Regions from separate parts of the Shewanella sp. T24-MNA-CIBAN-0130 genome, predicted to be linked through region 1. Evidence: predicted binding sites of a transcription regulator. Region 1 holds the regulator's gene; each other region holds the start of a gene.
The links. Region 1 encodes sigma-54, which starts transcription at its own class of promoters, with help from an activator protein. Its sites were predicted from a motif close to GTTGGCACGNNNNTNGNNT; they were not measured.
Positions count from the first base shown of each region.

Region 2: norV (anaerobic nitric oxide reductase flavorubredoxin) is a predicted target of sigma-54. The motif match lies at 1,256-1,274, and genes of this name have one in related genera.
Region 3: flgF (flagellar basal-body rod protein FlgF) is a predicted target of sigma-54. The motif match lies at 1,421-1,439, and genes of this name have one in related genera.
Region 4: AAEZ02_RS09745 (Tll0287-like domain-containing protein) is a predicted target of sigma-54. The motif match lies at 1,473-1,491, and genes of this name have one in related genera.

Region 1 covers NZ_JBEOPP010000003.1:144,605-147,823, forward strand. The annotation lists gene ptsN (PTS IIA-like nitrogen regulatory protein PtsN) at 1-436, opposite strand, end outside; gene hpf (ribosome hibernation promoting factor) at 439-726, opposite strand; gene AAEZ02_RS02420 (RNA polymerase factor sigma-54) at 752-2,236, opposite strand; gene lptB (LPS export ABC transporter ATP-binding protein) at 2,379-3,110, opposite strand; gene lptA (lipopolysaccharide transport periplasmic protein LptA) at 3,107-3,219, opposite strand, start outside.
Region 2 covers NZ_JBEOPP010000017.1:32,097-35,315, forward strand. The annotation lists gene norV (anaerobic nitric oxide reductase flavorubredoxin) at 1-1,201, opposite strand, end outside; gene AAEZ02_RS09335 (LuxR C-terminal-related transcriptional regulator) at 2,683-3,219, shown strand, end outside.
Region 3 covers NZ_JBEOPP010000045.1:14,433-17,651, forward strand. The annotation lists gene flgE (flagellar hook protein FlgE) at 1-1,222, shown strand, start outside; gene flgF (flagellar basal-body rod protein FlgF) at 1,488-2,228, shown strand; gene flgG (flagellar basal-body rod protein FlgG) at 2,244-3,032, shown strand; gene flgH (flagellar basal body L-ring protein FlgH) at 3,042-3,219, shown strand, end outside.
Region 4 covers NZ_JBEOPP010000018.1:55,420-58,638, reverse strand. The annotation lists gene AAEZ02_RS09750 (sigma-54 interaction domain-containing protein) at 1-1,297, opposite strand, end outside; gene AAEZ02_RS09745 (Tll0287-like domain-containing protein) at 1,591-2,241, shown strand; gene AAEZ02_RS09740 (MBL fold metallo-hydrolase) at 2,509-3,219, shown strand, end outside.

The DNA.
Region 1 (3,219 bases):
TTATAACCCGATAAAGTTCTGTTGCGTTGTGGCTTTTGCGAAGCTGTTTCAATATTTGCTTATCGCTGAGCTTTTTAGCCATACTCGATAACGTGCCTAAATGTTGTTGGCACTGGTCTGCAGGTACTAACAAAGCAAATAAAATATCCACGGGCTGCTTATCAATTGCATCAAAGGCAATGGCTTCTTCACATTTAACAAATATCGCGATGGGGTGATCGATGGTCGTTAATCGACCATGAGGTATCGCAATGCCATTTCCTATACCTGTGCTACCCATTTTTTCTCTCGCTAATAGGCTTTCAAAAACCTCTTGCGAAGACAGGGTTGGATACTGGGCAGCGACTAAATTGCTGATGAGTTCCAGTACTTTTTTCTTACTGCCCGGTGTGGCACAGGTAGTGCATTCCGGCTGCAGAATGGTACAAAGTTCCATCGTTAGTGTTTTGTATACTTCTCTTTGTGTTTAATTACCTGACGGTCGAGTTTATCGATCAGGGCGTCTATTGCAGCATACATATCAGTATTTTCTGACATAGCAAAAATCTCTGCGCCATTAACGTGGATTTTGGCTTCTGCTTTTTGTTGTAATTTGTCTACATGGAGTACAACGTGTACATTATGGATCTGATCGAAGTGTCGTTCAAGCTTTGAAAATTTACCATTAACATACTCACGTAAAGATTCAGTTATTTCGACATGACGTCCAGTCAGATTTATATCCATAGAAAATCCTCCACAACCTTGTAGGTTATAAACTCTTACGTTGGTTTGAGGGCGGGATTAGCATTGCTTCTCGGTATTTTGCAATCGTACGACGAGCAACGTTTATGCCTTGTTCTGCCAGAAGTTGAGCCATTTTACTGTCACTCAATGGTTTTTTCTGGTTTTCTGCGGCAACCAGCTTTTTGATAAAAGCACGAATTGCTGTTGATGAGCATTCCCCGCCATCGTCAGTGCTGACATGGCTAGAGAAGAAGTACTTTAGTTCAAATAGTCCACGTGGGGTGTGCATATATTTTTGTGTGGTGACTCGTGAAATTGTCGATTCATGCATTTCTACTGCTTCAGCAATATCATTTAGCACCATAGGTTTCATGGCTTCTTCACCGTATTCAAAGAAGCCTTGCTGAAATTGCACAATGCAATTTGCCACTTTGAGTAGAGTATCATTGCGGCTTTCGATACTTTTAATAAACCATTTAGCCTCTTGCAAATGGCCTCGAATAAATTGACTGTCAGACTGATTTTTACTGCTTCTAGCCATGGCGGCGTATTGCTGATTAACGCCAATTTTGGGCATATTGTCTGGGTTTAACTCTACAACCCAACGGCCATTTTTCTTTAGTACCGTGACATCGGGAATAACGAATTCGTCATCGGTGGCGGTGATCAATAAGCCTGGACGAGGATTGAGTGATTGGATTAGGGTGATGGCGTCACGTAACTCATTTTCTTTTAGCTTAGTTTTGCGCATCAATAATCTAAAATCACGCCCAGCAATTAAGGTTAAATAGTCTTTGATTAGCAAACGGGCATTATCGATATGGGGTGTGGTGTTAGAGAATTGCGCTAATTGGATCAATAAACATTCACTTAAATCACGTGCAGCAACACCAACGGGATCAAAGTGTTGAATTCGTTTTAATACAGCTTCAACTTCATCTAACTCAACATTTTCGTCACCCATGGCTTCGAGAATATCGTCGGTACTTTGGGTTAAATAACCGCGTTCATCCACGGCGTCGATGATCGCTGTGGCAATGGCAAGATCGGTCTCTGAAAATGGAGTGAGATTTTTCTGCCATTCTAAATGTTCATACAGACCTTCGGTGGTTTCACCTTGAAACGGCATGTCATCATCGCGCATGCTAGCACTACCTGAACCTGACATCGGCGAGGCGGTGTACACTTCATCCCATGTAGTATCCATGGCTAAATCATCCATGGTTTCTTTGGTCATAGATTCTGCTGTGTCGACTGTTGAGGTGTCTTTTTCAATATTGACAATGCTGTTGTCACTGAAGTCTGTATCAGCTTGGTCGCGATTTTCTTTTACGGGGTCTTTTGCTTCAGAAAACTCATCTTCTATTTCAAGTAATGGATTTGAATCCAATGCTTGTTGGATTTCTTGCTGTAGCTCCAATGACGATAATTGCAGTAAGCGAATGGCTTGCTGCAATTGTGGGGTCATGGTTAAGTGTTGACCCATTTTAAGTTGGAGTGACGCTTTCATTTACCGCTTATCCCTAGATGATTTCCATAAAAGTGACAATTTATAAAACTGTAATGGATTGTCACGTACATCAATGATGTTTAACGCTGTTTAGATATCGTTCAATCAAATGAGTTAGATAGACTAAAGGCCCGTAAAGTAACTATAGCTTGAATTGTTCACCTAAGTACACCGCCCGAACTTGTTGATTGCTCAATACCTCATCAGGTGTGCCTTCGGCAATTAAATTACCTTGGCTGACGATATAAGCTCGCTCACAGACATCTAACGTTTCACGTACGTTATGGTCGGTAATTAATACTCCTAGACCTCGGCTTTTAAGTTGTTGAATGATTTTTTTTATGTCGATGACAGAAATCGGATCAACACCAGCAAAGGGCTCATCGAGTAGAATAAATTTTGGATTGGCGGCTAAAGCGCGCGCAATTTCAACACGACGACGTTCACCACCCGATAACGACATGCCTAGGCTGTCTCGAATATGGGTAATATGGAACTCTTCTAATAGATGCTCAAGCTGTTCAATACGTTGGTTTGTACTGAGTTCTTTGCGGGTTTGCAACACGGCCATAATGTTGTCATACACTGTGAGTTTACGGAAAATACTGGCTTCTTGTGGTAAGTAACCAATGCCTTTGCGAGCTCGCAGATGCATTGGATCGTCAGTGAGATCGTCATCATCAATTAAAATTCGACCCTTATCACTTTTCACTAGGCCGACAACCATATAAAAGGTGGTTGTTTTACCTGCACCATTGGGGCCTAAAAGCCCAACAATTTGGCCTGTTTTAACCGTTAAACTGACATCTTTAACAACTTGACGATCTTTATAGCTTTTAGCCAGATTTTCAGCGGTTAAGGTTATTTGGGTCATGGTTTGATCTGCTTTTTAACTGGGATTTCAGGGAGTTTTTGCTTTGGCGCAGACTCGTCTTGGAAATTCTCAGGTTGAATAATGGTGATAACCCGATCTTGCCCTGTGC
Region 2 (3,219 bases), on a different contig from region 1:
GATCATGCCATGCCCAGTTTTTGGCAATCTGTCGCCCATGGTCGCGGCATTCGCGCATGGCTTTACCATCAGGTCGCCATTTTGCTTTTAGGCCCACAATCGTATCAAATCCGGCATCGGTAAGACGGGTGTGAATACGATCGACCGCACCGCCGTTCCAACCGTAGCTGCCAAAGGCACCGGCTTTTTTATCTTTAAAACGCAGGCCGGTGATCTCTTCTAGCATCCCAGCGACTTTCGGCATCATCACATTATTCATGGTAGATGAACCCACTAATATGCCTTTAGAGCGGAACACATTGGCTAAGATGTCATTTTTATCATGGCGGGCCACATTAAAGACTTTAACTGACACCCCAGGATCAACATCGTGGATCCCCTGAGCAATGGCATCAGCCATCATGCGGGTATTATTAGACATTGAATCATAAAAAATAGTGATCCTGTCTTCCTGATAATTATCTGCCCATTGCAGATATTGATGAATAATCTGGGTAGGGTCATCGCGCCACACTACGCCATGGGCGGTGGCAATAATATCAACTGGCAGATTAAAGCTCAGCACCTCGTTAATTTTAGCGGTAACCAGTGAGCTAAACGGAGTTAAAATATTGGAGTAATAACGTAAACATTGGTCCATCAATTCAATCTGATCAACCTCATCGTTAAACAGATGCTCATCGCAGTAATGTTGACCGAATGCATCGTTACTAAACAATACGGCATCCTCGGTTAGATAGGTCATCATACTGTCTGGCCAATGCAGCATAGGCGTTTCAATAAACACCAACTGCTTGCCGTTACCGATATCTAGCGTGTCGCCGGTTTTGACAATATTGAAATGCCACTCTGGATGATGATGTAAGCCAGTAATGGAATCGATAGCATTTTCGGTACAGTAAATCGGGGTATTAGGGATTTTAGCCATCAGAGCCGCTAACGCGCCTGAATGATCTTCTTCAGCATGATTAATAACAATGTAATCAATCTTATCTAGGTCAATTTCCATCTCAAGATTTTGAATAAACTGCAGGCTGAAGCGATGATCAACGGTATCGATTAAGACATTTTTTTGCTCACGGATAAGGTAACTGTTATAACTCGTCCCTTTGGTTGTTTTATATTCAGTGCCATGAAAATCCAATATTTCCCAATCACGTTGGCCAACCCAGTCGATATTACTTTTAATGTGAATTGTCATATTTACACCTGTATTAAATTGAAAAGTTACAAATTCATAAAGTTAAATATTTTAATGCAGACTGCATGCCAACTAGTTAAGTAACTGATTAATTGGGTAATTATTTAAATTAAAGTTTAGTCGTTGTCATATTAACAACTCTAAAAGGTGTCTTAATAACACCCGCGTGTCAAAATGACACGTTCAAGGTAGTGTCCTCTCAAGAGTCTAATAAAGACCTGATCACTGGCCGCCTAGTCTTTGGTCACCCTTACTTGCTTGGCGGTAATGAATCATGGCTAGACCAAGACACATGATAGTGAGCTAGACGAGACTCCTTATGGTAATAACCGTGAGTAAGCAGGCCGCTTTTCTGATGTAAACCTGAAACATTGCTCAGAATTCATTATGTAATGTTAATTATCTAGAGCTCACTCTATTGAAAAAGCCCCCCAATTGAGTACCTGAATAGTCCTAAAATGTATCGCAATAAATGCTGAAAGAGGCTATGTTATTGATTAAAGTAATAGCTTGGCTAATTTGTTAAGCTTGGTCAGCAAGGAGTAGAGTTGCTCGATAATGTGAGGTGATGATATTCCTCATTTTCATTTAACATGTTAAGTGCTGGCAAGTCTCATACAAAGTGCGATGGTTTTTATTGGATTCTAAGGATGATTTACTAAAAAGGCTCAATCTTAGGGAATGTGCTATTCTTTTCTAGAAACGTGTCATTTTTTTGCTAGCGTACATAGACACGATCTCTAGCGCTAGGATAAAAAACTATTGGAATAAGTAGATTTAGCGGGGGTGAAACTAATTACAAGCACAATAGTCATGGGAATTATCATTGCAAGACAACAGCCAAGACAATTTATTGATGATAATCGGTTGAATATACCCACGCTGTGGAACGCTAACACAGCGTCCGGAGATTGATGTTAACTGGCGATGATACCAACGTCGCATGGAATTATTTTTGCTTAAGAAATAAAAGTGTTATCTATGGTGGATGACTAACTTCCGCACAATAAGTTTAGTCGCCAAGAAGTGATCAAGCTTTACCCTAGTCGCTGGCAAATTGAACTGTTATTCAATGAATTTAAAAGTGATAGGATACCGAAAAAAGTTGTTACGCGTCAGCCACTTTTAGTCGAGGGGTTGATCTGGGAGAGCCTGCTGAGTTTGCCGATAAAGCGTGATATCGACCGTGTCGCTCAGCGGCGGTTTAAAATGCAATTATCCCAGCTATAAATGGCCAAAGTAATGCAATCTTGGTTTGAGTGGCTATTAAATCGCTACTAGGAAATTAATCAACAGAAGGTTTATGGAGGGATAACATTTATCACGGCAAATATCTGTCGAGGTTGAGTGTTAAATAATAATATAAACAATGGTTTGTGGTCAGTTCTGGAATATTTAAATGCTTAAAGTCCAGTGTATGTGCTAACAGTAAAATACTGCGATGTGTGCACCACAACTGTATTATAAGGAAATTATTCATTATGCTTAAACTTACATTGGTTTTAGTCACGAAGTTGACCATTCAGAGTAGAGCCTTTGCTGATCTTTTAAAGACGAGTCTAGATTGTGAGACCCGATTTATTAGTAATGAAATGGAACTGGAGAACCTCGATAGAGCATTAAATCCATTATTACTTGTTGATGTGGCTAACCTACCCAATATTGACGATCGTTGTTGGCAAATCCAGTTTGATACGAATCTTTCTCAAGTGCATATCGTTTTACTCAATACTTCTAAAAAATTCGATAAACAAGACTTACTCGATTGGCCAAATTGTTGCGGTATTTTTCCACAATCATCTTCACTGGTTTTATTGCTACAGGGGATGCGAAAAATTCTCGCCGGTGAATATTGGTTACCAAGAACTATGATGTGCCAGTTACTGCAACACTACCGAAAAGAAGATATACATCCTGAACAACCTATGGTCTCCCTCACTCGCCGTGAGTGCGATGTACTTAGATTAGTGACTGAATGTAAATCCAACATTGATATTGCCAATGCACTATTTGTGAGT
Region 3 (3,219 bases), on a different contig from region 1:
AACCGCAGTGGGCGGCGGTGCCACCACCTCACAAGTTGCGCAACAGTTTCATCAAGGTAGCTTGCAATTTACCAGTAACTCGCTAGATATGGCGATAAGTGGAGGGGGTTTCTTTGTTACCTCGTCAGAATTAGGCACTAAAGATCAATCATTTACTCGTGCGGGTGCATTTAAAGTTGATTCAGGCAATTACATGGTTGACTCAGCAGGTAACTTTTTACAAGGTTTCCCTGTTGATGAAGATGGTAATTCAACGTCGGTGAGCTTAACCACCACCAAACCCATTGAGATCCCAGATAAAGCGGGCAGCCCAGTAAAATCGTCAAACGTTGAAATACAGATGAATCTTAATGTGGGAGAGAATGCATTAGATCCAGCTAACTTTAATCCTAAAGATTCTGACACCTTTAATAATTCCACCTCAGTGACGATTTATGATTCGCTAGGTGAGTCACATATTATGACCAGTTACTTTATTAAGCCTGAGCAGGGTTCATATACTGGCGAAAGTAATTGGGTGGCCTTTTATGCGGTTGATGGAAAGCCTGTTGACACGACTGTTGCTGGCAGTTATGAAACAGATACTGATGATGATGGCACCAAAGATAATAGTGCATTGGCAGAAGCTGCTGATCCCGATGGATTAGGAGGAACATGGTCGGGTGCCGTGCTTACCTTTAACTCAGTAGGTGCCAATATAAGCAGCGACCCCGTTTCGATCACCACGGAGTCATTAGGCACTGCGGGTGCAAATACTTTAGGCCCTGAGGCCGATGGTACGCAAACTCTTAATATAAAGTTTGATAATCCAACCCAGTATGCTTCTCCGTTTGAAGTAACTAAATTAGCCCAAGATGGTATTACCGTTGGCCGATTGACTAACGTAGGTATTGGCGCTGATGGATTAGTGACCGCAAGCTACAGTAATGGCTCAACGGTGCCGTTATCACGAGTAGCCTTGGTGCGTTTTGCCAATGAGCAAGGACTCACTCAGGTGGGGAATACGTCTTGGAAAGCCAGTATCGATTCAGGTGCAGCATTAGCGGGAGAGGCCAATAGTGGTACCTTTGGTGATATAAAATCTTCTGCGCTTGAACAGTCAAACGTTGAGTTAACCACCGAGCTTGTGGATTTAATCTCGGCTCAGCGTAACTTCCAAGCCAACTCGCGTACCCTTGAAGTGAACAATACTTTAAACCAAACCATATTACAGATCCGCTAAGTTAACCACACGTCATGATAGGTGTTGCCGTTTGCGGCAACACCTTGCCTTTACCCCTTCATTATTAGTCCTCATTATTAGTCCTCGTTATTATTCCCTGGTGTTGTTTGATACTTTTTTGACACTCATGAGTTATTCGTTAATGTTAATTCTTAACTGATTCAATCTATTACATCTCCATAATCCGCCTTAAAACTCATTGGCATGATGCTTGCTTATTCTGTGTATATAAATTGTTTTTGCAGAAAGTTTGACGGAGCAACAAATGGACAAATTTCTTTATATTGCCATGAGTGGCGCAAAGCAAGGTATGAATGCCTTAGCAGTAAGTGCTAACAATCTTGCCAACGCCAATACTGATGGATTTAAAGCTGACATGGTCCAAGCCCGTTCAATGCAGGCCTTTGGTGAAGGCTTGCCTACGCGAGTATTTGCGATGATGGAAAGCCCCGGCAGTAACTTTAACGGCGGTCCCATTCAAACCACAGGTCGCGACCTTGATATCGCAGTTAAGGGCGATGGCTGGGTTGCCGTACAAGCGGCTGACGGTTCAGAAGCTTACACCCGTGCAGGCAGTTTGAAATTTGACAGTACCGGTTTGCTGTTAAATAGCAGCAATCGCCCTGTGATGGGCAATTCCGGTCCTATTGTGTTGCCTATCCCCATTGAGAAAGTAGAAATTTCGGCCAACGGTATTATTTCAGTTAGGCCCCAAGGGGCGACTGCCGAAGTGGTTGAAGAAGTGGCGAGGATTAAATTAGTTAATCCTGGTAACGAGAACATGATGCGCGGTGAAGATGGTTTGTTCCGCCTGATTGCCGGTGGCGATGCGCCAAAGGACCCCGGGGTTGAAGTTGTCAGTGGCGCAGTTGAAGGCAGTAATGTCAATTCAGTGCAAGAAATGGTCGCCATGATCGATATTCAACGTCGATATGAAATGCAAGTCAAAATGATGAAGAACGCTGAAGAAATTGATAAGGCGTCAGCTTCTTTGATGAGAATCTAGTTAGGAGTAATTATTATGCATCCAGCGTTATGGATAAGTAAAACAGGTGTAGATGCCCAGCAAACCAACATTGCGGTTATTTCTAATAACGTGGCTAACGCCAGTACTGTCGGATTTAAGAAAAGCCGAGCGGTATTTGAAGACCTACTTTATCAAACCGTTAATCAAGCCGGTGGCATTAGCTCAGACAACAGCAAGTTACCCAATGGCTTAAATATTGGTGCTGGTACTAAGGTTGTTGCTACCCAAAAAATGTTTACCCAAGGCAACATGCTCACCACCGATAACTCATTAGATTTAATGATTGAAGGTTCAGGCTTTTTTGAAGTGCAAATGCCAGATGGTACTGCTGCTTATACCCGTAATGGTCAGTTTAGCTTGGATGATACCGGTCAGATTGTTACCCCAGGTTCAGGCTATGTGGTTCAGCCGCCGATCACTATTCCCGATGATTCCTCCAGTATTACCGTATCCGCATCGGGTGAAGTGTCAGTGCAAACCCCAGGTACTGCAGCTAGTCAGGTGATTGGCCAGTTAACCATGACCGATTTTATTAATCCGTCAGGTTTAGATCCCCTAGGACAAAACTTGTATACCGAAACGGGTGCCAGTGGCACGCCTATCCAAGGTACGGCATCCCAAGACGGTTTAGGCTCTATTCGCCAAGGGGCACTGGAAACCTCTAACGTCAATGTGACTGAGGAATTGGTCAACCTTATTCAAGGACAACGTATTTACGAGATGAACTCCAAAGTGATCTCGGCGGTTGATCAAATGCTGTCTTATATTAATCAGAATCTCTAAGGCGTTAAGATGATTAAATACATTGCGTTAGCGTCAATGGTGTTATTAATTGGCTGTAGTTCTACGCCCAAGAAACCCATTGAAGATGACCCCTTTTATGCGCCGGTATACCCAGATACGATACCGACACAAGTGGCGGCAACGGGATCTATTTATCTTGATAGCCAAGCATCAAGCTTGTATTCCG
Region 4 (3,219 bases), on a different contig from region 1:
AGCGCTGTAATTTACGATATAAGGTCCGCACACTAATATTAAGCTTAATGGCTAATTCTGCTGGAGATCCTTGAAATTGCTGACAGACCTGAGAAAGATATGCGTACTCCACGTCATCGAGTGACATGAGTTCCGTTGCCGTTTTTAGTGTATTTTTGTTATCTGTCGATGTGTGGTTAGGTTGAACGCTTTCAGGTAAATCACTGCTGTGGATAATATCTTCGTTGGCAATCAGTGCCGATTGTTCAATAATATTTTTCAGTTCGCGAATATTACCTGGATATGCATAATGACTGAGCAGATTTAATGCGTTAGCCGAAAACCTTTTATGTTTGTATTCAGAGTACTTTATAAAATGATTTACGAGTCCTGGAATATCATCAAGGCGCTCACGCAACGAGGGTAAGTAAATGGGAAATCCGGCAATGCGGTAATACAGATCGCGTCTAAATTCACCTTTTTCAACCAAATCGAGTAAATTCTTATGGCTGGCGCTGACTAATCGAAAGTCGGAACGTTTTTGTTTTAATCCACCCACGGCGCGATAACATTGGGTTTCTAGCAACCTCAGCAGTTTAACTTGCATGTTCATCGGTACATCGCCAATCTCATCAAAGAATACCGTGCCGCCGTGGGCTATCTCAATCAGACCTTTTTTACTGGTGGTTGCCCCGGTAAAGGCTCCTTTCTCGTAACCAAATAACTCACTTTCGAACAGGTTTTCACTCAGGCCGGTACATTCAATAACCACAAAAGGTTTATCATTGCGGCTACTGGCTTGATGCACCGCTTTAGCGACGAGTTCTTTACCTGCACCGGTTTCACCTTGCAATAGCACCGCAATACTGGATTGAGATGCTCGGTTAATTCTGTTGAGCATTTGCTTAAACGGCGCAGATTGACCGACCATGGTGCCTTTTTTAGACTCTGTTGATGCATAATCAATGGCATCTAAAACCTCCAGATATCCCAATACCTTGCCACTGTTATCTTTAATGGGTTTCATTAAAATATCGCAATATGACTTACCGTGTGCAGTGCTATGAATATGCACGGCATTGGCAGCCCTTGCGGTACTCTGGCATTGTTGCAAAGGACACTCTTCACCGTGTTTATCACAAGGCTCATTACTGTGATGAGATATCTGATGGCATTTACTTTGGCCTAATATGACTTGTGTATCATACGTTTCTAAATAGGCTTGATTAACCGCATGTATAACATAATCTGGCGTAATAAATATTGCCGGTTTATCAATCGCGTTTATCATTGATTGCACAACAGTGGTGTTACTCATTTATCACTCTCGCTTACTGTACACATTAATCAGTTAATCTCTAAAGTGACATTATTAGCGCAATATTTGTCACTACAATGCCATATTTGTCAGTTCATAACCTAGCATGTGCCTCTCGCAAATATCAATGAATTTTAAGTGGCTGATTTTATATATTTTAAATTTGTCGGTGTAATATGGCACAAGCTTTGTATTGATCTTGCTATATGTTTTGTGATTGGACTCGGTCATAGGTTTTTTATAACCCTAAAACTCATTGAGATTAAACGATTTTAAATAGAGGAATAACAATAATGCGCTTAACACACAAACACACACAATCATTGATTAAGGCTAGCCAAATGGCCGGCTTAATCATGCTTATGAGCGTCTCGACGGTAGGACAAGCTGAATCATTAACCGAGCAGCAAGTGCTTGAACAACAGGCCAATCAACGAATTGCCGAATTTAGCCAAGCACTGAAAGGTCATTTAAAGACAGCCATTAAGCAAGGTGGATTAACCAACGCAGTGTCGGTGTGCCAAGCGGTAGCACCTGCAATTGCAGCAGAAAACTCAAAAGAGGGCTGGACACTTACCCGGACCAGTTTGCGAGTGCGTAATCCAGCCAATACGCCCGATGCTTGGGAGTTAACACAATTACAGCAATTTGAACGTGTTAATGCTTCAGGACAGCAAGCTGCTGATAAACCCATTGTGGCGAGTGAGTTTATCGTCAAAGATGGCAAAACACAGTTTCGTTATATGAAGGCGATACCAGCGCAACAATTATGCTTAGGTTGTCATGGTAGTAATATTAATCCTGAGCTGAGTACTTTGATTAACAAAACCTATCCTAATGATAAAGCAGTTAACTTTGCCCTCGGTGATATTCGCGGTGCGTTTTCATTACAAAAGGTTATCAATAATCAAGCCGCATCGGTTACAGCAACAACAAAGCCGTAATCAAAGCTGAAGTAATATAAGCGAAAGACCTAGAAGCGAGGACGCTGCGCGGCTTATAGCAAGAGCCTAGGACGCTTCGCTGCTAGGTGCTAAAGCAAACAGCACAGCGACCCATGGGCTGTTTATGGTGGTGGTTTACGTTAACATTATCCTGCCTTTACGATTCCTTATCAGTCATTTACAAAATGATGTTAACCATTATTGCTAATATTGATCTGAGACTTTATCTAACAAATGCATTGGGTATTTTGTTGGGAGTTAATTGTTATGAGTAAAATCCGTATTGATCCTTTTTATCATCATACTAGTCATGCTATTACCTATGTGGTGACCGATCTTGCTACTCGTCAAAGTGCGATTATTGATCCCGTTTTAGACTTCGATATGGCCTCTGGTACTATAAGTACATGTTTTGCCGATAACATCATTGATCATATCGATAAGCATGGATTTGAAATTGAATGGATTTTAGAAACTCATGCACATTGCGATCATATGTCTGCGGCGTGTTATATCAAGACCAAACGCGGGGGAACAACGGGGATTGGTGAGCACATTACTCAAGTCCAGCACACCGTTAAAAGATTGCTAAATCTCGATGAGAGCTTTCAGTGCAATGGCGAGCAGTTTGATCAACTGTTTACCGATAAAGAACTCATTAAATTGGGTCATTTAACTATTCACATTATGCATACACCCGGACATACACCTGCTTGTGTGAGCTATCTCATTGAAGATGTGATATTTGTCGGTGACACATTATCTACGCCAGAATGGGGTACTGTGAATACTGATTTCCCCAATAGCAGCACGACCACCTTGTATCATTCAATTAACAATATATTAGCGTTACCTAATTGTACTCGGGTGTTTATAGGGCATGATCCCCTTGGATACAAACGCCAAGATAATATATTTGAAACATCAGTGATTGCGCAGAAAAGGTATAACTGCGTTGTCGGCGGTAAAGTGACCCTC